DNA from 3 places in the Streptosporangium roseum DSM 43021 genome. Region 2 is predicted to be linked to each of the others. Evidence: riboswitches for the same ligand, from Rfam matches in the RefSeq annotation. Region 2 holds a riboswitch; each other region holds the start of a gene.
The links. A riboswitch is a leader RNA that binds a small molecule or an ion and turns the genes downstream of it on or off. The one in region 2 is predicted to bind S-adenosylmethionine.

Region 1 (7,959 bases), 2.8 Mb from region 2:
CCCGACGACGGAGATCGGCAGGTCGAGGTCGGCGACCATCCGGCGGATCATCGCGAGCTGCTGGGCGTCCTTCTGCCCGAACACCGCCACGTCCGGCCGGACCAGGTTGAACAGCTTGAGCACCACGGTCAGCACGCCGTCGAGGTGCCCCGGCCGGAACGCCCCCTCGACGACCGCGCCCATCTTCCCCGCCGAGACGCCGACCTGCCGGTCCGGCAGATACATGTCCTCGGCGGCGGGGGCGAACACCATGCTCACGCCCTCCGCGGCGCAGACCTCCAGGTCGTCGTCGAACGTGCGGGGATAGCGGGAGAAGTCCTCGCCGGGGCCGAACTGCAGCGGGTTCACGAAGATGCTCACGGCCACGTGCTCGGCGTGCTCGCCGGCCAGCCGCATGAGCGAACGGTGCCCCTCGTGCAGCGCGCCCATGGTCGGCACCAGCGCCAGGGCGGCCTTCCCCGGGGATGCCGGCCCGCCGATCCCCAGGGCCCGCCTCGCCTCGGCCAGCTCGGCGCGGTCACCCGCCACGATCACGTCCATATGTTGCCTCCCAGGGCGTCCAGGAGGCGCTCGGCGGCCTCGGGCTTGAGCAGCCCGGCCGCCAGCGCCCGGTCCGCCGTGAGCCTAGCGAGGGCCACATAGGCGTCCGCGGCCTCGGGGGCGGCCAGGATCAGCGCGTCCACGTGCTTGCGGACGGTCCCCGCGTCTCCGCGCACCACCGGGCCGGTCAGCCCGGCGATGCCGAGCCGCAGCACGTTCTCCAGGGCGGCGCCCAGCAGCGGGCCGAGCATCCGGCCCGGCTGCTCCACGCCGATCTTCTCCAGCAGCTCGGAGGACTCCGCGACGAGCGTCACCATGTGGTTGGCCGCTCCCGCCAGGGCCGCGTGGTAGAGCGCCCGGTCCTCGTCCTCGATCCAGACCGGCTCGCCCTCCATCTCGATGACCAGCGCCTCGGCCACCGGGCGGAGCGGGTCGGGCGCGGTGACGCCGTAGGAGATGCCGACGAGCCGGCGGAGGTCGTCGTCCCTGCCGGTGAAGGTCATCACCGGGTGGAGGGCCAGCGGGAGCGCCCCCGCCTTGATCGCCGGGTTCAGCACCGCCAGGCCGTACGCGCCGCTGGTGTGGGCCACCAGCTTGCCCCGCAGGTCGGCGCCGGTGCCGACCAGGCCGGAGACCAGGTCGGGCAGGACGTCGTCGGGGACCGTCAGGAGGATGAGGTCGGATTTCGACACCACGTCCTCGGGGCGGGTGGGTGTCAGGCCGAGCCGCTCCGCCGCTCGTTCCCTGGAGGAGTCGGAGACCCCGCTCGCGGCGACGACTCGATGGCCCGCTCGCGCGAGCGCGGCGCCGAGTGCCGAGCCGACCCGGCCCGCGCCGACCACTCCGACGGCCAGCCGTGCCGGGCGATCACGTGTGTCCATCAGATGCCCATCAGATCTAGCGAGCGAACTGCCGGGGTTATCCGCCAGGGGAATCGCTTCATCAGCGTTCTTTCATCCGAAACGGGTAGGGCTTGTCCGTCGCCCACCTCGGCTGAGGAGAGCGAGAAGCCACTCCCTTCAGGGAGTGGAGGAGTCACGACGTCCCGTCCTTCGACCGCCTGGGCTCCTTGCCCAGGTGACCAGCGTAACGGGCCGAGCCGTTCCAGCCACGTCACGGCGTGAATCGGCGGACGGCGACGGGCGCCTGTCCCCTTCGGCCGGGCATCCGGCCGGTCATGAGGCGACCTGAGCCGTACTCCTCAGGTGAGCGGGCCGGGCGCTGTAGCGTCTGTTGACGTGTGGCTCACCTGGCGCGACGCGATGGAGCATGCGCTCTACGGCGACAACGGCTTCTACCTGCGGGAGCGCCCCTCGGGGCACTTCCGGACCTCGGTCGGCGCCTCCCCTGTCTTCGCCGAGGCGGTGCTGCGCGAGCTCGTCGCGGTGGACGACGCACTCGGCGCCCCGCCGGTGATCGACCTGGTGGACATCGGCGCGGGCGAGGGCCTCCTGGCGTCCGGCGTGCTCGCCGCCGCACCGCCCGGCCTCCGCTCCCGGCTGCGGGTGACCGGGGTGGACCTGGCCCACCGGCCCGCCCGGCTGCCGGAGGAGATCGGGTGGACGGCGTCCGTGCCGGACGGGATCCACGGGCTCGTGATCGCCAACGAGTGGCTGGACAACGTGCCCGTGGACATCGCCGAGCAGACGGCAGACGGCCCCCGGCTGGTCCTGGTCGACCCGTCGAACGGCGCGGAACGGCTCGGAGACAGGCCGCAGGCCGCCGACCTGGCCTGGCTGGCCCGCTGGTGGCCGATGCGGGCGGCGGGCGAGCGGGCCGAGATCGGCAGGCCACGCGACGAGGCCTGGGCATCGGTGATCGTACGGCTGGCCCGCGGGCGTGCGGTCGCGATCGACTACGCACACCCTGTGGACGACCGCCCGCCGTGCGGGACGCTGGCCGGTTACCGTGACGGGGCGGCCGTCGCACCCGTGCCGGACGGATCGTGCGACATCACCGCGCACGTGGCCCTGGACGCCTGCGCGGCCGCCGGAGAGCGTGCCGGGGCCGCCACGACAGCCCTGACCACGCAGCGGCAGGCGCTGCGCGCCCTCGGCGTCACCGGGGCTCGCCCGCCCGTCGAGCAGGCCCGCAGCGACCCGCGCGGCTATCTCCGCGCCCTGGCCAGGGCCTCCGAGGAGGCCGAACTGATCGCCGTCGAGGGGCTCGGCGGATTCGGCTGGCTGTCACAGACACACCTCTGAGGAGAGCATCGTTCCCAGGTGCGTGGCCCGGTCGAATTTTCCGGTTGCGCAACCCGGTTAGATGAGGACATGCGTCCTGATCTGACTCTCCCCCCGAAGCTGACGGCCGGAGACCGGGTGGCGGTGGTGTCGCCCTCCTTCGCGGCGCCGGGGATGTTCCCGGCCGTGCACGAGCTGGCGATGCGGCGGCTCCGCGACGAGTTCGGGCTGGAGCCCGTGGAATATCCGACGACCCGCCGGTTGGGCGCCACGGCGCGGGATCGGGCGGCCGATCTGATGGACGCGTTCGCCGACCCGGGCATCCGCGCGGTGCTGGCCACGATCGGCGGGGACGACCAGCTCGGCGTGCTGCCCTTCCTGGATCCCGCCGTGGTCACCGCCGACCCCAAGCCGTTCGTCGGCTACAGCGACAACACCAACCTGCTCAACTGGCTGTGGAACCTCGGCGTGGCGGGCTATCACGGCGGATCGACGATGGTGCACCTCGGCCGCGGTGGCGGTCTGCACCCGGTGTCGGCCGGTTCGCTGCGGGCGGCGCTGCTGACCGGCGGGGACATGGAGCTGCATCCGGTCGAGGTGTTCAGCGAGGACGAGCTCGACTGGGGCGATCCCGCGTCGTTGAACCGCGCGGCGCCGACCCGGCCCAGCCCCGGCTGGACCTGGCACCGGCCCGACCGGGTCGTCACCGCCCCCACCTGGGGCGGCAATCTGGAGATCCTGCACTGGAACCTGGCCGCGGACCGATGGATCCGTCCGGTCGAGGACTATGCCGGCTGCGTGCTGCTGCTGGAGACCTCCGAGGAGATGCCCTCGGCCCCGGAGGTGTTCCACATGTTGCGCAACGCGGGCGAACGCGGGCTGCTCGCGCAGTTCCCGGCCATCCTCGTCGGCACGGCCAAAGCCAGCAGCCTGCAGCGCCGCACCGCGTCCGACGAGCGGGACGGCTACCGCGCCGAGCAGCGCGAGGCGATCCTTCGGGCGCTTGACCACTACAGTCCCGAGGCCATGGCGGTGTTCGGCGTCGACTTCGGGCACACCGATCCCCAGTGGGTCCTGCCGTACGGCGGGCTGGTGACCGTGGACGGCCCCGCCCGGCGCGTCATCGCCCATTTCTGACCGACCGCTCCCTGACCGACCGCTCTCTGACCGACCGCGCCACCGGCGCGCACGTACGGCCGGCGCCCCGGTCCGCGCGCCCGCCCAGAGCGTCCGGGCGGCTCGCCCCCGAAGAGCTCGGGGGCGAGCGGCCGGTTCAGACCCTCACCCCAGGGTCAGACCCGCACGTCGAGGGAGGTGAGCCCCCGGATGATGTAGCCCGGTCCCCACGAGGGCTCGGCGGTCAGCTCCAGCTTCGGCGCCCTGCGCAGCAGCGCGCCGAACGACTCGATCAGCTCGATCCTGGCCAGCGGCGCGCCCAGGCAGAAGTGGATGCCCGCGCCGAAGGAGATGTGCGGGTTGTCCACCCGGCCGACGTCCAGGCGGTCGGGGTCGGCGAACACCCCGGGGTCGCGGTTGGCCGAGCCGAACAGCAGCGCCACCTCCGTGCCGCGCGGGATGTCCACCCCGCCCACCGTGATGTCCTCAAGGACCCAGCGTTCGAACATCTGCAACGGGGTGTCCCACCGCATCAGCTCCTCGATCGCCGTGGGGAGCAGGCCGTGGTCGGCGCGGAGCCGCTCCAGCTCGGCCGGGTTGCGGAACAGCGACCACCAGCCGTTGCCGGTGACGTTGACGGTGGCCTCGTGCCCGGCGTTGAGCAGCAGCACGCAGGTGCCGACCAGCTCCTCCTCGGTGAGCTTGTCGCCCTCGTCGGCCACCAGGGCCAGCGCGCTGATCAGGTCGTCGCCGGGGTCGGCCCGGCGGGCGCGGGCCAGTTCGACGAGGTAGCCGGAGAACTCCTCGGCCGCGCGCACGGCGGTGTGCTGGGCCTCGACCGAGGGGTTGAGCTCGTACATCCCGCAGATGTCGGCCGACCAGGGCCGCAGCAGGTGCCGGTCGGCCTCGGGCACGCCGAGCATCTCGGCGATCACGGTCACCGGGAGCGGCTCGGCCACCTCGGCGATCAGGTCTCCCCCGCCGCGCTCGGCGAACCGGTCCACCAGCTCCCCGGCGATCCGGGCGACCTTGGGGCGGAGCGCCTCGACCATGCGCGGGGTGAACGCCTTGGACACCAGCCGCCGGAGCCGGGTGTGGACCGGCGGCTCGACGTCGAGCATCCCGGCCCTGACCACCCGCCAGAACGGGTCCTGGAACCCGGGGTCGTCCGGCCTGCCGAACTCCTGGTGCGTGGCCACGTGCAGGTAGGAGCGGCCGAGTCTGCGGTCGCGCAGCAGCGCGTTGACGTCGGCGTGCCGGGCGATCAGCCACTGGCCGGTCGGCTCGAAGAAGCTGACCGGCCGCTCCCGCCTCAGCTCCTCGTAGACGTCATAGGGATGGGCGACGAATTCCGGATTCCAAGGATCAAAGCGCACGTCAACATCGTAATGTTGACTTAGGACTCAGTCTGCTTGTCCGCCTCGTAACGCTGGTGCAGCTCGACCGGCTTCTCCCCGTTGGACTTGCTGCGCAGCCGGATGTTCAGCAGCTCCACGGCGAGCGAGAACGCCATCGCGAAGTAGATGTAGCCCTTGGAGATGTGCTGCTCGAAGCCCTCGGCGATGAGCACCACCCCGATCAGGACCAGGAACGACAGGGCGAGCATCTTGATGCTCGGGTGCTTGTCCACGAAGCGGCTGATCGGGCCGGAGGCGAAGAGCATCACGACGACCGAGACGACGACGGCCGCGACCATGACGCCGAGCTCGTCGACCATGCCGACCGCGGTGATCACCGAGTCGAGGGAGAACACGATGTCCAGGACCATGATCTGGAGGATCACCGAGGTGAAGGAGGCGGCGACCTTGCCGCTGGCGTGACCCGACTTGCCCTCAAGGCTGTCGTGCATCTCGAAGACGCTCTTGCCCAGCAGGAAGAGACCGCCGAAGATCAGGATCAGGTCGCGCCCCGAGACCGGCTGGTCGAAGACCTCGAACAGGGGTGATGTGAGTTTCACCACCCACGACAGCGCCAGCAGCAGCGCGAGCCGGCTCAGCAGGGCGGCGAGGAGGCCCAGCTTGCGCGCCTTGTCCCGCTGCTCCGGCGGGAGCTTCCCCGCCAGGATCGAGATGAAGATGATGTTGTCGATGCCGAGCACGATCTCCAGACCGACAAGGGTGACAAACCCTATCCAGATCTCCGGGTTGGTCACCCAATCCATCGTTCACTCCTTCAGCAGGCGTTGCGGGGTCACTGCCTAGACGGGTGAGCACCTCCAGGAGTTCCTGAACCGGGATCACATCTGCGCATTTTGGAGACTTGCGGAGCCCGGCCGGGTGTCGGTTATAGTTCCGCTGTAGGTCATGAGTGCCAGTGACAAGCCCCGGCTCGCTGGCCGGCAACCCTCGCGTCCGCGGCGGGGTGCCCCGGGTGAGGACCTGGTCCGGCGCGATGTGTGCCGGGCAAGCGCGGGCTCCACGCACCAACGCCACGGCTTGGGGTCCGATGACCTCTTAGGGAGCCTCGGCGTGTCCGCACTGACGATCTTCACCTCCGCCACCACCACCGCAGCCGTGACCGTCCCGGCGACCCGCGCCTCCGGGGGCCGGCGGATCCCCGCCGTGCTCGGCTCGGACCTTGAGGTCCCGGTCAAGGGCGGCAGGCTCGTCCCCTACGCCAACCTCGACTACGCCGCCAGCGCGCCCTGTCTGGAGCCGGTGAGCGCCGCCGTCGCCGCCGCGCTCCCGGCCTACTCCAGCGTCCACCGCGGCGCCGGATACGCTTCCCAGCTCACCACCGCCCGCTACGAGCAGGCCCGGCACACGGTCCGCGCCTTCGTCGGGGCGCGCCCCGACGACTCGGTGATCTTCACCCGGAACACCACCGACGCCACCAACCTGCTGGCCCGCAGCCTGCCCGAGGGGACCACCGCCGTGGTCTTCGACACCGAGCACCACGCCTCGCTCCTGCCCTGGGCCGACGCCGTACGGCTGGCGCCCCCCGCCTTCCCCGGCGAGGCGGTCCGCGCCGCCGACGAGGCGCTGGCCGGGATCGACGGCCCCAAGCTGCTGGTGGTGACCGCCGCCTCCAACGTCACCGGCGAGCTCTGGCCGATCGCCGCCCTGGCCCACATCGCCCACCGCCACGGCGCCCGCATCCTCGTCGACGCCGCCCAGCTCGTCCCGCACCGCCGTCTCAACCTGACCGCGCTGGACCTGGACTACGTGGTCTTCTCCGGCCACAAGCTCTACGCCCCCTTCGGCACGGGCGCCCTGATCGGCCGGACGGACTGGCTGGCGGCGGCGGAGCCGTACCTGCGGGGCGGCGGCGCGGTGAAGGCCGTCAACGACGACGAGACCGAGTGGCACACCGACCCCGAGGCCCGCCACGAGGCCGGCACCCCGAACGTCCTGGGCGCCATCGCCCTGGCCGCCGCCTGCGACGCGCTGAGCGCCACCGGCTGGAGCGCCCTGATCCGCGAGGAGGAGCGTCTCATCGGCCGCCTCCGCGCCGGGCTCGCCGGCATCGAGGGCGTCCACGAGCTCTCCCTGTGGGGCCCCGACCACCCCCGCGTCGGCATCGTCTCCTTCGTGGTGGACGGCTTCACCGCCCGCGAGGTCGCCGAGGTCCTGTCCGGCGAGTACGGCATCGGCGTGCGCGACGGCAAGTTCTGCGCCCACCCCTTCGTCCGCCACCTCCTCGGCGCCAAGGACGGCGGCTGCGACGACGTCACCGCCTCCGCCGTCCGCGCCTCCATCGGGATCGGCACCACCGAGGAGCACGTCGACCGTCTGGTCACCGCTCTGCGGGATCTCCTCAACCGGGACTGACGTGACAGCATGGCCTTATGACTGAGCGTCGTGCCGCAGGCGCGCCCCGGGAGATCAGCGTAGGGATCGGCGCCGGAGCGGACGCCGTGCACGGAGTGCGCGGCAAGGAGCTCGCGACCGAGGACATGGTCCTCAACATCGGGCCGCAGCATCCGTCCACGCACGGGGTGCTGCGGCTGCGGCTCACGCTGGACGGGGAGCGGATCAGCGCGGCCGAGCCGATCGTGGGCTACATGCACCGCGGCGCGGAGAAGCTGTTCGAGGTGCGCGACTACCGGCAGATCATCGTGCTGGCCAACCGGCACGACTGGCTGTCGGCGTTCGCCAACGAGCTGGGCGTCGTGCTCGCG
Region 2 (7,959 bases):
GCGGACGAACCGGCCGCCCCGGCCCGAGGTGAGCAGCACCATCAGGTCGACGAAGGCCAGCCCCATGCCCCGCACGATCACCGGCTCGCCGCCGGGCACCTGGTCCAGGTCGAGGTCGGCGGCGTAGCCGGTGGGCAGGTAGCGCAGGCCGCTGCCGGCGGCCACGTCCGCCAGGGCCTGCTCCTGCCCCGTCGGGGTCACGTCGCCGTGTCCCTGCGCCAGGATCACCGTGTCGACCTCGATCGTCCGGCCGTCCCCCAGCGTCACCGCCTGCCCGCCGGGGACGTCGGCCAGGTCCAGCGCGCGGGTGGCGTGGACGTGCACCCGGACGCCGCGCGGAGCGGTGTTCACCGCGCGCCAGAAGACGTCGGACAGGTAGGCGCTCTGAACCGGCCGGGAGGCGAACCGGCCGGGGTCGCAGCCGAGCCACTCGGCCAGCGAGGGGCCGGGGCGGATGGGGCCCTGGCACTGGACCGACTCGTCGGTGAACAGCGTCACGTCGGCGGCGGTGGAGTTCATCCAGAGCAGTCCGGACTGCTCCCTGCGCCAGACCCGCCCGCCGCCCGGCGGGTAGGGGTCGATCACGTGGATGTCCAGCGACGGCCAGGGGAGCAGGTCGGCCGCGTTGGCGCAGATCCGCTCCACCAGGCAGGTGCCGGTCGGCCCGGCGCCGACGACGGCGATGGAGGCACTCATGCGATCTCCTCGCCCGGCGGCGCGGGGGTGGTCCCGCGCCGATCGACTGGCTGTCTCATACGGCGGCTCTGCGGTGTGACTCGTCCCAGTCGGCGTGGAGCGGCTGGACCGGGATCCGCCAGGGGTCGGTCTCGGCGGCGGCCGGAGCGGTGAGCACGGCGAAGTCGGTGTTCTCACGGAAGGCGGGATGCTGGTAGAGGTCCCTGGCGTAGGCCCACAGGTTCGGGAAGGAGGTCAGCGGGCGCTCGCTGATCCTGGCGGCCGGATTGTCGTTCACGTCGAAGCGGAGCAGCGTCGGCCAGAGCCTCACGTCGGCCTCGGTGATCCCCGAGCCGAACAGGAACCTGCGGTCGGCGAGCCGGGCGTCGAGCTCCTCCAGGAAGGAGATCACCGCCTGCCGGGCCTCGTGGTAGTCCGCCTCGGTGGTGGCCGACGCGACGCGGCCCGCCGCCGTGTTGGCGTACTCGTAGATCCTGGCGTTGAGCGCGTCGATCTCCGGCCGGAGCTCCTCGGGGTAGAGGTCGGCGTCCGGGTCGCCGCCGAACCGGGTGCCGAGGTCGATCGTGATGTCGGGGAAGTTGTTGCTGACGATCCGCCCGGTCGTCCTGTCCCACAGCACCGGCACCGAGACGTGCCCGTCGAAGCCCGGCTCGGTCGCCTCGTAGGCCTCGCGGAGCGTGGTGAACCCGTTCACCGGGTCGGCTCCGCGCCGCTCGCGGAAGGCCCAGCCGCGCCCGTCGCGCTCGTCGTCGACGTAGGAGAGCGAGACCACGTCCTGCAGCCCCTTGAGGGAGCGCACGATCGCCACGCGCTGCGCGTAGGGACAGACCGCCGCGACGTAGAGGTGGTAGCGGCCGGATTCGGCCGGGAAGTCGCCGGTGCCGTCGGCGATCCGCCCCTGGAAGGGGTAGCGGGGGCCGGGCCGGTCGCCCGGCCGGTAGCGGCCGTAGGTGTCGAGGTCGGCGGGGCCGGCGTAGTTCAGTGTGATCTCGGACATGTGCTGCTCCCAGGCATGTCTCGGTGACCCGGTGAAGGGGTCCGCGCTTGCGGCACGCCCACCGTGCCGCCAGGTCTCCCCCGGGGGCACCCCGCCGCGGTGCGAGGGTTGCCGGTCAGCTAGCCGGGGCTTTGCACTGACACTCTTAACCTAGTTAGAAGGTAGGAAATACATAGATCTATGTCAACCCTTATGGTCGAGGGATGTCACACGAGATCGTGAATGTGGTCTACCGCAAGTACGACGGCTCCCTGCACTGGCATCACCAGGCCCTGCTCCTCGGCGAGGACGAGCACGGTGTCTGGACCGGCTGCCTGGCCGGCAGCAGCGGCAGGAGGGGTCACGAGCCCCCGGTCGCCTGGTCCCACGCGTTCGTGATGCTCTTCCCCCGCGACGCCTGGTGGACGGCCAGCTTCAACGCCGCGCCGAACAAGACGGAGATCTACTGCGACATCTCGACCGTGCCCGAGTGGCGCGACGGCGAGGTGACCATGGTCGACCTCGACCTCGACGTGATCCGCATGCGCGACGGCCGGATCTTCCTGGACGACGAGGACGAGTTCGAGGAGCACCTGCTCCGCTACGCCTATCCTCCCGACGTCATCGCGAACGCCCGCGCCTCGGCCGCCCGGCTCATGGAGGCCGTCGCCGCCGACGCGGCCCCCTTCGCGGGCGCCCCCCACTGGCTGTCCCACGTGACCTGACCCGCCCCGGCCCCGGCGGTCAGGCGGGGCCCTCTACAGGGGTGGGAACCCGGGGGCGCGGCGCTCGACGAAGCTGGCCACCCCCTCGGCGAAGTCGGGGCGGCGGAAGGACTCGGCCATCAGGCGCACGGCGGCGGACTCCGACGCCTCCAGCGTCCGGTCCCAGTCGCCCCAGACCTGACGCTTGATCACGGCCATCGACGCCGGCGAGCTGTGCGTCGCCAGCTCGCGGGCGTAGGCCTGAACCTCCTCCAGCAGGTTCTCGCCGGGCACCGACCGGTTGACCAGGCCCAGCTCGCAGGCCTCGGCCCCGGTGAACGTCCGGCCGGACAGCAGCAGGTCCATGGCCCTGGCCTGGCCGATGAGCCGGGGCAGGATCCACGACAGGCCGTATTCGGCGATCAGGCCGCGGCGGGCGAAGGCGGTCGTCCACTTGGCCTCGTCCGCGGTGAAGACCAGGTCGCAGACCAGGGCGTGGACCATGCCGAGCCCGGCGCAGGCGCCGTTGACGGCCGCGATGACCGGCTTGCCGATGGTGGCAGGGAAGGTGGTGGGCCGCCTGTCCGGCTCCCCCTCGTAGGAACCGTCCTGGATGGCGTTGAGGGTCTGGAAGTCCGCCCCGGCGCAGAAACCCCTCCCCGCCCCGGTCACGACGATCACCCGGACCTCCGGGTCCTTCTCCGCCTCTGCGAGCTGGTCGAAGTATCGCCGCCCCATCGCGTCGGTCCAGGCGTTGAGCCGTTCCGGCCGGTTGAACGTCAGCGTCAGCACACCCTGCTCGACCGACGACAGCACCAGATCCAACATCGCGCCCTCCTTGCCCGCCCCCATACCGAATCATGTTCTGCATCTTCTCCGCAACGCCTCTTGCCAAGAAGGAGGTGCCAAATTACGGTCAAGACCGTAATTTGGCACCATCTGGAGGTAGCCCGTGCGATCTCGGCTGGCGGCGCTCGTCACCGCCTTTCTCCTCATCCCCCTCGCCGTCCCCCTCTCCGCCGCTCCGGCGCAGGCCGTACGGCAGGCGCCCCCGTCCGGCTGCGGTCTGCAGGCCCTGGGCACGCTGCCTCTCACCGGCGCCACGACCGCCGGCACCGCGCTCGACGCCGATCACCCCGACGGGCCGCGCGTCTACTCGGTGACCTCCAGCGCCTCCGGCCCCGCGCAGCTCGGCATCAGGGACGCCCACGACGGCCGGCTCATCGCCGAGCGCCCGCTCCCCGGCGCCCTGGGGTCATGGGCCGTGACCGTGGCCCCCGACCATTCGGTGTACGTCGGGACCTACCCCCTGAGCCCCGCCCAGGCCCGCTTCTACCGCTACCGGCCGGACACCGACCAGGTGACCGACCTCGGTGTCCCGATCGCGGGCGAGACCTTCGTCTGGACGGTGGCCGTGACCCCCGACGGCTCCGCCGTCTACGGCGGCACCTCCCCCTCGGGCAAGGTGTTCCGCTACGACACCGCCAGCGGCGCCGTCACCGACCTGGGTGCCCCGGTGCCCGGCGAGCAGTACATCCGCGACCTGGCGATCGGCGACGACGGCACGGTCTACGCGGGCGTCGGCGCGGGGAGCATGAAGGTGGCGGTGCTGGCCCCGGACGGCACGACGAGGAAGATCATCGATCCGCCGATCCAGGGCAAGGGCTACGCCTACGACCTCGACCTGGCCGGCCGCTACCTCCTGGTCCGCTACGGCACCACCACCTCGACCAACCCCATGGGCGTCTACGACACCGCGCGGGGCGTCTGGAAGGACGTCGTGGACGACGTCGACAGCCTCACCGTGGGCGGCGGACGGCACGGGCAGCAGCTCTACCTGTGGCAGGACGACGAGCTCGCCCGTTACGACCTCAAGTCGGGTGAGCTCGTCAAGCTCGGCTTCACCGAGTTCGGCGGGGGCGCCGCGCGGACGCTCGGCTGGGTCGGTCATACCCTCGTCGGCACCGGCTCCACCGGCCGCATCTGGAACTACGACCGCAAGACCGGCAAGGGGAGCCTGCTGGCCGGCACGCTCACCGGCCAGCCGGTCAGCATCCGGTCCATGACCACCGGCCCCGACGGGCGGATCTACGCGGGCGGTTTCTTCACCGGCGGCCTGGCCGCCTACGACCCCGCGACCGGCCAGACGCAGTCGTGGCCGGACATCGGCCAGAGCGAGGGCCTCGTCACCCACAAGGGCAAGCTGTACCTCGGGGTGTATCCGGGCGCGCGGATCCACGAGTTCGACGGGACCGCCTTCAAGCAGCTGCTCGACCTGCGCGACCAGGAGCAGGACCGGCCGTTCGCCCTGGTCTCGGCGGGTGACTGGCTGGCGTTCGGCACCGTGCCCAGGGCCGGCACGGTCGGCGGGGTGTTCGGGCTGTACGACCCGGCGACGGGCCGCAAGGTGATCAAGCGGAACATCGTGCCGGGCCACAGCATCGTCGGGCTGGCCTACCGCGACGGCGTCGTCTACGGCACGACCTCGGCGTTCGGCGGTGTCGGCGTGCCCCAGGGCGACGCCGCCCACGTGTTCGCCTACGACATCGCCACCGACTCGATCAAGTGGCAGACCGCGCCGGTCCCCGGCGACCTGGCGCTCGGCTCGATCACCTTCGACGACGCGGGCAAGTTGTGGGGGCTGACCCCCGACGCCCTGTTCGAGATGGACCCGGCCACCGGGCAGACCCTGCGGACCGTCAAGCACCAGACCTACGCCTGGCAGAACCAGACCCAGGTCTGGCTGGACACCAACATCGAGTTCCACGCCGGGGCCCTGTGGGGCAAGGTCCAGGGCAAGGTCTACCGGATCGATCGGGCGGCGATGAAGTTCACGCTCATCACCCGCCCGATCTCCAACCTCGTCAAGGGCCCCGACGGGCACCTCTACCTGTCACGCGTCGAGAACTTCTCCACCTACCGGATCTGCGGGTCGTAGCGGTACAGCTGCGGCCCCTCGGCGAAGTAGACGTCCCCTGACCGGTGCACCGCGAGGTGGTGCACCGGTCCTTCGCGCAGTACGGCGTGCCGCCTGCTCCGCGGGTCCAGCGAGAACAGCGAGGATCCCGCGTGCGCGCCGTACAGCGTGCGGTCCCGCTTGCTGAACACGAGCTGGCCGCTCGCGCTCGCACTCGGCGACAGGGTGACGCGGGAGACGACCTTGCGCGCGTGCACGTTGACCGCGAAGACCTCGCCGCCCGCGATGCCCCAGAGCCGGCCGCGGTCGTCGAAGGCCAGCGCGGGGACGGCGGGCTTGCCGGGGACCGGGGTGATCTCCCACAGCAGGCGGTTCTCCCTGACCGACCAGGCGAACAGCCGGGCCTCGGTCTGGGTGGGCGGCGTGGCCGACTGCCCGCTGTGGATCGAGGTGCCGCCGTAGACCACCCCGTCGCGGTAGGCCAGCGAGACGATGCTCTGGTCCTTGACGACGTGCCGCTGCGCCGTGCGGAGCGATCCCTCCCGGGGGTCCCACAGGGCCAGCACGCCACCGAGGTGGCCGAGGTCGGGCATGGTGCCGACGGCCAGGTAGCGGCCGGCCGACACCGTCGCCCTGGGACGGATCTGCTTGTCGGCCGCGAAGTCGAACAGGCGGGCCGGGTTGTCCGCGGGCCCCGGCTCGGGGCTCGGGGAGTACTCGGCGCTGTTCCAGGGCAGCTTCGGGTCGTAGGAGTAGACCCGCGCCTGGGGATAGGCCCCGACGTAGAGCTTGCCGTCGTGCGTGGTCATGTCCTCGCTCTGGGAGAAGGTGTGGAACTCCTCCCGCTCACCCGTCTTCGCGTTCAGGGCGGCGAAGCCGCCGTTGAGGAAGCCGCCGGCGTACATCCGCCCGTCGGGCCCCTCCGACAGGGCGGTGACGTCGATCGGCTCGCCGCGCACCGCCGTCTGGACGAAGGAGCGCGCGCCGGTCTGCGGGTTGTAGCGGAACATCATGCCCCGCCAGAGCAGGCCCACCACGCTCCTGCCCGGGTAGTCGGGCAGGCCCAGCTCGGCCCAGCCGATCCCGCGGGTGTTGGCCACCCGGCCGGTGAAGGGCATCCCGGTGGGGGTGACGGTACGGCTGCGCGGGTCGTAGCGGACCAGCTCGCCCGCCTTGACCATGTAGACACGGCCCTCCTCGTCCGGAGGGGAGACGTCCAGGCCGTGGGCCGCCTCCAGCCTGTCGATCCAGGCCCCGGCCGCGATGTCCCACACGTGCGCCGGGCCCGGGAAGGCGTCGCTGTAGCGCACGTAGAGGTATCCGCCCGCGACGTTGACGTCGTAGGCCCACTTGCCCGCCGGGTCGAGCCCCGGGGGCGTGGGGAGCTGCGTGGACGCGCCGGTCTCGGCGTCCACCTCGAAGACCGCCGCCGGGGCCTCGGTGCCTGCGTAGATCTTGCCGCCCGCCACGGCGACGCTTCGGACGTAGGCGTGCGCCGGGGAGAGCTTTCCGTAGTCGCGGACGCCGTTCACCGGGTCGTAGCCGAACAGCCTCCCGCCGGGCGAGGTGCCGCCGTAGATCCTGGACGCCGAGTCGGCGGCCACCGTCCAGATGAAGTTCTCCGACGCCAGCGGGCGGCCGAGGTCGCGGATCCCACCCTGCTCCGTCCAGCGGTACAGGCGGCCGTCGCCGTAGCTGCCGACGTAGACGGACCCGTCCGGGGCCGCGTCGACCGCCCAGGCTCCGCCCGCGCCGGGCAGGTCGTACCTGGCGACCTCCGCGCCGGTGGCGGGATCGACGGCGTTGAGGTGCGCCGGGCTGCCCGAGGAGACGCCCCAGAGCACGGTCGCGCCGCCCGGTCCCGGCGCGACCGTGCCGCCGATGAGCAGGACGTCCTGGAGCGGCACGCCGAGCGCCTCGATCGCGGCGGGCGCGGCCGAGGCCGATGGAGAGGCCAAAGCAGGTGGGGAGGCGGCGAGCACGGCTGACGCGGCGAGCGCGACAGCCGTGAGCCGCCGGATGCCTTGAATAAGGGTCATGACCGGAAACCTAGAAAGAGCAGTCTTCTACGTCAATAGATGAATTCCGGTGCGGACCGAATTTCATAGATCGCTCGCTTTTCTTCTCCACGGCGCCGGGCGGGCGTTCCGCCCGCCGTCGAGCGGCGGTCCGCGCCTCTACGGCACGCAGCCCGTCCACCCGGACCCGCGCCTCTACGGCACGCGACCCGTCCGCCCGGTCAGCGATCCGCGCCGAGCACCTTGGCCAGGGCCTCGACGACGTCCGAGGCTCCGGCCGCCTCCTCCATCAGCATCGACTGGCGCACCCAGACCACCGTCCGCGAGGCGGCCTCCGCCGCCGGGCAGGGCTCGACCCGTGCGCCCGCCTCCACCAGGGCGGACATCGTCCCCAGTGGCGGGTAGCCGCCGTCCAGCGGCACCCCCTCGGCCGCCATCGCGGCGAGCAGGAACTCCCGGTCGACCGGTGCGTCCACCCGGAGCATGAGCAGGTGCCGGGAGTCCAGGGTGGTCCCCGGGGGCTGCGGCACCACGGTCACCGGCGGCCGGGAGCGATCGGGCTCCGCGGACGAGGACACCGCCGCCCCTCCGGCGCCCGATCCCGCGGACGCCGCCGGCCCCCACGGCACGGACAGCCGCCCGAGCCCG
Region 3 (7,959 bases), 3.1 Mb from region 2:
GGCGGGCCGGGCCGACATGCAGGAAGATCCGCGCGGACTGCGCTGCCACGGGAGCTTCCGGCATTTCCCGACGAATGGATGGAACGGTCGCGTCAGACCGCCCTGACGGATTCCGCCTGGGGGCCCTTCTGCCCCTGAGTGATCTCGAACTCGACCCGCTGGCCCTGCTCGAGTGCACGATAGCCATCCATCATGATCGCGGAGTAATGGACGAACACATCCTTACCACCGTCTACCGCGATGAAGCCGTAGCCCTTGTCCGCGTTGAACCATTTGACGGTGCCTTGCGCCACTTCCGACTCCTCTTACTGGACTTGAGGACATCGCCCATTCCTCGCGCGAAGTCCGCAATCTCCGAGGCGTAGACATCGCCTACGTCGATCGTTCTCGACCATACCTGTGGGACACCGTAGGGCAACAGAGTCAATCTGAGAACTACCGCTTTACGTACGCATTCAGGGCCGGGGACGAGTTTTGACGGTGCGATTAATTGGTTAAAAATTGCATCATATCTCGTGGCACAGATATGAGCTGACGTCACAAAACACGACACCCGCACGCGGTCAGGCCGCGCGCGGGTGTCGTGGAGAGGCGGTGTGGGCGCCGGGGGATCAGCCCCCCGCGACCGCCGGGATGATGGAGACCTGAACGCCGGACGGCGTGGCGGTGTCAAGGTTGTCCACGAAACGGACGTCCTCATCTCCGACGTAGACGTTGACAAAACGGCGAATCTTGCCCGTTTCATCAAGAATGCGCGCACCGATGCCGGGGAAGTCGGCGTCGAGCTTCTGCAGAACATCCCGCAGGGTCTCGCCCTCTCCGGTCACCTCGGCGGAGCCGTCGGTGTAGGTCCGGAGAATCGTCGGAATCCGCACAGAAACGCTCATAATTCAGTACCTTTCACGAGTTTCTAGGCGATAGCCGTACGGAAAGCGTCAAGAGACGGCCGGATGACGGCGGTGGGGCGAGCGTGGTCCGCCACGGCGTCGAGGGTCTTGAGCCCGTCGCCGGTGTTGAGGACCACGGTCTCGGCCTCCGGGTCGAGCTTTCCCTCGGCGACCAGCTTGCGCAGCACGCCGACGGTGACGCCGCCCGCGGTCTCGGCGAAGATCCCCTCGGTCCTGGCCAGCAGCCGGATCGCGTCGACGACCTCGGCGTCGGTGACGTCCTCCACCGCGCCGCCGGTGCGCCGGGCGATGTCCAGCACGTAGGGGCCGTCGGCCGGGTTGCCGATCGCCAGCGACTTGGCGATGGTGTCCGGCTTGACCGGCCTGATCACGTCGTGGCCGGCCTTGTAGGCGGCGGAGACCGGGGAGCACCCCTCGGCCTGGGCGGCGAAGATCTTGTAGGGCCTGTCCTCGACGAGCCCGAGCGCGATCAGCTCCTTGAACGCCTTGTCGATCTTCGTGAGCTGCGAGCCGGACGCGACCGGGATGACGATCTGGTCGGGGATGCGCCAGCCGAGCTGCTCGGCGATCTCGTAGGCCAGGGTCTTGGAGCCCTCGGCGTAGTAGGGCCGGAGGTTGACGTTGACGAAGCCCCACTTGTCGCCCAGCTCGTCGCCGATGAGCTCGGAGCAGAAGCGGTTCACGTCGTCGTAGGTGCCCTCGATGCCGACGAGCTTGCCGCCGTACACCGAGGCCATGACGATCTTGGCCTCCTCCAGGTCCGCGGGGATGAACACGCAGGCGTCCAGACCGGCCCGGGCGGCGGCCGCGGTCACCGCGCCGGCCAGGTTGCCGGTGGAGGAGCAGGAGAGGGTGTGGAAACCGAAGTTGCGGGCCGCCTCGACGGCAATGGCCACCACGCGGTCCTTGAAGGAGTGCGTGGGGTTGCCGGAGTCGTCCTTCACGTGCAGGGAGCGGATGCCCAGCTCGCGGGCGAGGTTGTCGGCCTTGACCAGCTTGGTCCAGCCGGGCGCCATGTTGGGCTTGGCCGCCACGTCCGCCGGGACGGGCAGCAGCGAGCGGTAACGCCAGATGTTCGTCGGCCCCTCGGCGATCTGCTCCCGGGTCACCCGTCCGAAGTCGTAGGCGATCTCGAGAGGCCCGAAACACTCGATACAGGCGAAGTTGGGGCCGAGGTCGTAGCGGGCGCCGCATTCGCGACAGGACAGGGCTGCGGCGGGACCGAAGGGCTTGCTCCGCGCGTCTTCGACGCGGCCGAGCGAGGTGGTGGTTTCAGTGCTTGCGAGCGCCATGAAGCGAGGCCTTTCCCTCATCTTCGTCTGCGACCACCCTGGTCACAGACCGGAATTGGCACCTGTCCCGGCCGACCTCGTCAGAAAAACGAGTCTTGAACCGGGAGGGTTGCCGGGGCTTCGCAGGGCCGGTCCCTCCACCCCTCTGGATGAGCAAATATTCAGTTATGAACCTGACGAGCAGGTCTTACGCACTCTACCTCGCCTTGCGGTCATCCTGACCAGGTGTCTCACTCCGCGAGATGTAGCGTGTTACCTGTCGGACAGCCTCGCCGGGGTCGTCGGCCGTGAAACGCACCGCCCGCACCCGTCCGAACCCGCTCACCTCGTACGGCTCGCGCAGCCGTACGACCAGGTTCGTCATCCCGCCGACCTCGACCGAGAGCGTCCCCCCCACCATCTCGGCAAGCTTGCTCTGCCCCTTGCTCACCCGCTCCGCACGGACCGACTCGATCAGCCGGACCGGGATCACGACGTCCAGGAGGCCGCCGAACCGGATCCGCAGCCGCTCGCCGTCCACGGCGTGGGGATAGACCCACAGCGAGGCGATGAAACCGAGGCTCCAGACCGCGGCGGCCACCATCAGCGCCAGATGCGCCCACCGGGCCCACGCCCAGGGCAGCAGGTGATGGACCACCACCAGCTCCAGCGGCGACGTCACCACCATCGCCCACAGGACCACGCGCAGCCCCCGGTCGTAACCGATCGCCGCGCCGTCCTCCGGAACGTCCACCCGCCGCCGGACCGCCGGCCACAGTGCCGAGATCGCCTTCATGGCCCGAGTGAAGCGGTTGACGCTACGGCAAGGTCAAGTGGTCACCGCCGTACGTCCCTGCCGCGGGCGGGCGGAGCCCCCGCCAGGCTCACGATCGCCCGCCCGGCGGGAGCCCCGTCCTCCCTCGGACCTTCACCTTGGAGGCACGGCTTGGAGGCGCGGCGGAAGAGGGGGCCGGGAGCGGGTTACGGTGCCTTGTACTTCAGGGTGTAGGGGCTGGAGCCGTTCGCCGAGACCACGCGGTAGCGGTAATAGCCGGGCGTGCCGGTGTAGCTGATCTTCTCGTCGGGGCTCGGGCTGTCGGCGGTGGCGACGACGCTCCAGTTACGGCCGTTCCACTTCTGGAGGTAGAGATCGAAATCGACGCCGTCGTTGGCGTCCAGGCAGCCGGCGTGCACACCGGTGACGGTCGAGCGGTAGTAGCGGTTGTTCGGCTGGTAGACGGACTGCCCGCTCTTCAGCGTGCCGGTGACGCTCTGCGGATAGCCGGTGCAGGTGCCCGTGCCCGGCGGAGTGCCGGTGCCGGGCGGAGTGCCCGTGCCGGGCGGCGTACTCGTGCCCGGGGGCGTACTCGTGCCCGGCGGGGTGGTGGCGTCGGTCACCAGGGTCAGGCCGTAGGTCGCGAGGATCTCCCCGATCGGCTGGAAGTAGGTGACCCCGCCGGAGGTGCAGTCGCCGGAGCCACCGGAGGTGACGCCCTGCGCCTGGTCGATGGCGATGAACGAGCCACCGGAGTCGCCCGGCTCGGCGCAGACGGTGGTGCGGGTCACCTCGGAGACCGTGCCCTGCGGGTAGGTGACGCTGGTGTCACGCTGCTGGATGGTGCCGCAGTGCCAGCCGGTGGTGGAGCCGGACCGGCAGACCGAGGCCCCCTCGACCGCCACCCTGGAGCCGGCGACGGTCACGGTGCCGCCGCTGCCGTTCTTCACCAGCGGCTTGGGCGTCCAGTCGCCGTTCACCGCCACCCAGGCATAGTCGCTGCCCGGGAAGCTCGACCCCTCGAAGACGCCCTGGGCGGCCCGGTTGACGCCGGTGGTGGTGGCACCGACCTTGCCGCAGTGCCCGGCGCTGACGAAGCCCTTCTGGGCCCCGCGGGTCACCGAGAAGCCGACCGAGCAGCGGCTCGCGCTGCCGATGTAGTAAGCCTCCCCGCCCACCACGTCGCCGAGGGGGCGAGGTTGCTCGTCGGACGACACCACCCGGACCGCGACCGGGTCCACACCGGCGTTCTCCAGGATGTTCGTGGTCGTCGTGACCGCCGTGGAGAGGACGACGACCTTGTTGATCTTCGTGTCGATGTAGCGCACGCTCCCTGTCTCCTGGCGGGTGGGCAGCGCCTGGTCGATGTGCTTCTTGACCGCCTGGAGGTCCGACAGCGACCGGGTGACAATCTCGGCACGGGCGCCCGCGGCGACGATCAAGGCGATGTCGGCGGGGCTGGTGGTGGCCACCACCAGGGTCTGCGCGACGCTTCCCGCGAACCAGGCGCCGCCGAACCGGCTGCCGAGCTGCCCGCGTAGCCGCTCCTCGATCGGTGTCATGCGGGCCTCGTTGCGCAGACGGGTCTCGGCCTCCTCTCTGGTGAGTCCGAGGTCGCGCTGGAGTGCTTCGATCATGCCCGGCGGCGGTTTTCTCGCGGCCGCGACCGCTTGGGCCTCCGCTGTCCGGGCCTGGGCGACAGCCGGGGCGGCCGTCAGCGTGAGCACGGTGATCGTCAGAACGCATCCCGTGGTGATGGCGTGTCTGCTGGGCATGGATCTCTCCTCGACCTCGGCTTTTCAAGCGTGAGGGGGGAGCGTGCCTCGCATCACAGACTGATCATGCGATGTGGGCAACGCCACCTTAATCCAGCCGTTACCGGTCAAGGCCGCAAAAGCCCCGCGCCACGCGGACGACGATTTCGAACGAGGTCCACCAGCGCTTCCGGCCTCCCGCGGTGGGGGTCCGGAAACGGATTACGGTGCCTTGTAGCCCAGGGTGTAGGGGCTGGAGCCGTTCGAGGAGGGCACGCGGTAGCGGTAGTGGCCGGGCGTGCCGGTGTAGCTGATCTTCTCGTCGGGGCTCGGGCTGTCGGCGGTGGCGACGGTGTCCCAGCCGCGGCCGTTCCACTTCTGGAGATAGAGGTCAAGATCAACGCCGTCGTCGGCGTCCAGGCAGCCGGCATGCACACCGGCGACGGTCGAGCGGTAGTGACGGTTGTTCGGCTGGTAGACGGACTGCCCGTTGCTCAGGGTGCCGGTGATGGTCTGCTCGTAGCCGGTGCAGGTGCCCGTGCTCAACGGCGGAGGGTTGCCCGCGGTGGTCACCAGGCTCAGGCCGTAGGTCGTGAGGATCTCCCCGATCGGCTGGAAGTAGGTGACCCCGCCGGAGGTGCAGTCGCCGGAGCCGCCGGAGGTGACCCCTTGTGCCTGGTCGATGGCGATGAACGAACCGCCGGAGTCACCTGGCTCGGCGCAGACATTGGTACGGGTCACCTCGGAGACCGTGCCCTGCGGGTAGGTGACGCTGACGTTGCGCTGCTGGATGGTGCCGCAGTGCCAGCCGGTGGTGGAGCCGGACCGGCAGACCGAGGCCCCCTCGATGGCCTCTTTCGAGCCGGCGACGGTCACGGTGCCGCCGGTGCCGTTGTCCACCAGCGGCTTGGGCGTCCAGTCGTCGTTCACCGCCACCCAGCCGAAATCGCTCTCGGGGAAGTTCGACGCCTGGAAGACCCCCTGCGCGACCCGGTTGAACCCGACGGTGGCGGCACCGACCTTGCCGCAGTGCCCGGCACTGACGAACCCGTTCTGGGCCCCGCGCAACACCGAGAAGCCGACCGAGCAGCGACTCGTGCTGCCGATGTAGTAAGGGGTGCCGCCCTGCAGGTCGGAGAGGGGGCGGGGTTGCTCGTCGGACGGCACCACCCGCACCGCGACCGGATCCACACCGGCGGCTTCGATGAGGCTTCTGGTCGCCGAGGGCGCGTCGGACAGGATGACGACCTTGTTGGCCTTCACGTCGACATAGCGCACCCGCCCGTTCGGGTGGGTGGACAGGGCCGCGTCAACCTCCTCGACTGTCGCGTCGAGCTCCGCCATCGACCGGTCGACGACCTCCCCCCGCGCGCCCGCGGCGCGGATCTGGGGAATGTCGGCGGAGCTGGTGGTGGCCACCACGAGGCCCTGTGCGGTGATCCCCGTGAACCAGGAGCCGCCGAACCGGTCACCGAGCCTCCGGCGGAGCTTCGCCTCGACCGGCCTCAGGCGGGCCTCGTTGAGCAGGCGGGTCTGCGCCTGCTCCCTGGTGAGTCCGAGGTCGCGCTGGAGTGCCTCGATCATGCCCGGCGGCGGTTGCCGGGCGGACAGGACCACTGAGGTGTTCACGGTGGGAGATGTGGCGACAGCCGGGGCGGCCGTCAGCGTGAGCGCGGTGATCGTCAGAACGCATCCCGTGGTGATGACGTGTCTGCGGGACATGGATCTCTCCTCGACCTCGGCTTTCCAGGCATGAGGGGGGAGAACGCCGCGTATCGCTGGTTGATCACACGATGCGGGCAGCGCCACCTTAATCCAGCCGTTGCCGATCAAGGCCGCAAAAGCCCCGCGCCACGCGGACGATGATTTCCAACCCCGCCTCCCCGCGAAGGCGGACGACGATTTCCAGCCTCCGCCTCCCCGCGGAGGCGAACGACGATCTTCAACCCCCGCCTCCCCCGCGGAGGCGAACGACGATCTCCAACCCCCGCCTCCCCGGGGAGAAGCACCGTGGACCGGCTCGCCCTCCCCGGGCTCGCCGCCGCCCGTCAGGATCAGAAGCCGTAGGCGTGACCGGACGGGGCGCGCAGTCGATGATCAGCACGGCGGAAGGGCGGGACAGTCAGCGTCACGGCGACTTGTAGCCCAGGACGTAAGGGCTGAAGCCGCTTGAGGAGAGCACGCGGTAGCGGTAGTGGCCGGGCGTGCCGGTGTAGCTGATCTTCTCGTCGGGGCTCGGGCTGTCGGCGGTGGCGACGGTGTCCCAGTTATGGCCGTTCCACTTCTGGAGATAGAGGTCGAAGTCGACGCCGTCGTAGGCGTCCAGGCAGCCGGCATGCACACCGGCGACGGTCGAGCGGTAGTGACGGGTCTTCGGCTGGTAGACGGACTGCCCGCTCTTCAGCGTGCCGGTGATGGTCTGCTCGTAGCCGGTGCAGGTCCCCGTGCTCAACGGCGGAGGGTTGCCCGCCGTGGTCACCAGGCTCAGGCCGTAGGTCGTGAGGATCTCCCCGATCGGCTGGAAGTAGGTGACCCCGCCGGAGGTGCAGTCGCCGGAGCCACCGGAGGTGACGCCCTGCGCCTGGTCGATGGCGATGAACGAGCCACCGGAGTCGCCCGGCTCGGCGCAGACATTGGTACGGGTCACCTCGGAGACCGTGCCCTGCGGGTAGGTGACGCTGACGTTGCGCTGCTGGATGGTGCCGCAGTGCCAGCCGGTGGTGGAACCGGACCGGCAGACCGAGACACCCTCGACCGCCTCTCTGGAGCCGGCGACGGTCACGGTGCCGCCCGTGCCGTTGTCCACCAGCGGCTTGGGCGTCCAGTCGTCGTTCACCGCCACCCAGCCGAAATCGCTCTCGGGGAAGTTCGACGCCTGGAAGACCCCCTGCGCGACCCGGTTGAACCCGACGGTGGCGGCACCGACCTTGCCGCAGTGCCCGGCACTGACGAACCCGTTCTGGGCCCCGCGCAACACCGAGAAGCCGACCGAGCAGCGACTCGTGACACCGACGTAGTAAGGCGTGCCGCCCACCACGTCGGAGAGGGGGCGGGGTTGCTCATCGGACGGCAGCACGCTCACCACGCTCGCGTCCACGTCGGCGGCTTCGATGAGGTCCTCGGTCGTCGCAGGGTCCACGGCGAGGACGACGACCTTGTGGCTCCGCACGTCGACGTAGCGCACGCTCCCCCCGCGCGGGTCCGCGGGCAGGACCTCGTCGAGTTTCTCCTTGATCGCGTCGAGCTCCGCC

Region 1: linked by a shared signal. The riboswitch ahead of SROS_RS44260 (aminotransferase class V-fold PLP-dependent enzyme) and the one ahead of SROS_RS11530 (glutathione S-transferase C-terminal domain-containing protein) in region 2 are both predicted to bind S-adenosylmethionine.
Region 3: linked by a shared signal. The riboswitch ahead of thrC (threonine synthase) and the one ahead of SROS_RS11530 (glutathione S-transferase C-terminal domain-containing protein) in region 2 are both predicted to bind S-adenosylmethionine.

What each region holds. Positions count from the first base shown of each region.
Region 1 covers NC_013595.1:10,107,351-10,115,309, forward strand. Annotated here, with positions in the region: gene panC (pantoate--beta-alanine ligase) at 1-540, opposite strand, end outside; gene SROS_RS44235 (Rossmann-like and DUF2520 domain-containing protein) at 531-1,421, opposite strand; gene SROS_RS44240 (SAM-dependent methyltransferase) at 1,779-2,744, shown strand; gene SROS_RS44245 (S66 family peptidase) at 2,814-3,860, shown strand; gene SROS_RS44250 (cytochrome P450) at 4,016-5,215, opposite strand; gene SROS_RS44255 (TerC family protein) at 5,236-6,000, opposite strand; SAM riboswitch class IV at 6,139-6,254, shown strand; gene SROS_RS44260 (aminotransferase class V-fold PLP-dependent enzyme) at 6,308-7,609, shown strand; gene SROS_RS44265 (NADH-quinone oxidoreductase subunit D) at 7,627-7,959, shown strand, end outside.
Region 2 covers NC_013595.1:2,566,410-2,574,368, reverse strand. Annotated here, with positions in the region: gene SROS_RS11535 (FAD/NAD(P)-binding protein) at 1-696, opposite strand, end outside; gene SROS_RS11530 (glutathione S-transferase C-terminal domain-containing protein) at 752-1,693, opposite strand; SAM riboswitch class IV at 1,732-1,844, opposite strand; gene SROS_RS11525 (ribonuclease FAU-1 family protein) at 1,897-2,397, shown strand; gene SROS_RS11520 (enoyl-CoA hydratase) at 2,431-3,204, opposite strand; gene SROS_RS11515 (hypothetical protein) at 3,329-5,314, shown strand; gene SROS_RS11510 (PQQ-binding-like beta-propeller repeat protein) at 5,293-7,332, opposite strand; gene SROS_RS11505 (DegT/DnrJ/EryC1/StrS family aminotransferase) at 7,533-7,959, opposite strand, start outside.
Region 3 covers NC_013595.1:9,843,863-9,851,821, forward strand. Annotated here, with positions in the region: gene SROS_RS43020 (cold-shock protein) at 93-293, opposite strand; gene SROS_RS43025 (MoaD/ThiS family protein) at 612-887, opposite strand; gene thrC (threonine synthase) at 911-2,200, opposite strand; SAM riboswitch class I at 2,215-2,356, opposite strand; gene SROS_RS43035 (hypothetical protein) at 2,397-2,975, opposite strand; gene SROS_RS43040 (S1 family peptidase) at 3,161-4,729, opposite strand; gene SROS_RS43045 (S1 family peptidase) at 4,931-6,430, opposite strand; gene SROS_RS43050 (S1 family peptidase) at 6,837-7,959, opposite strand, start outside.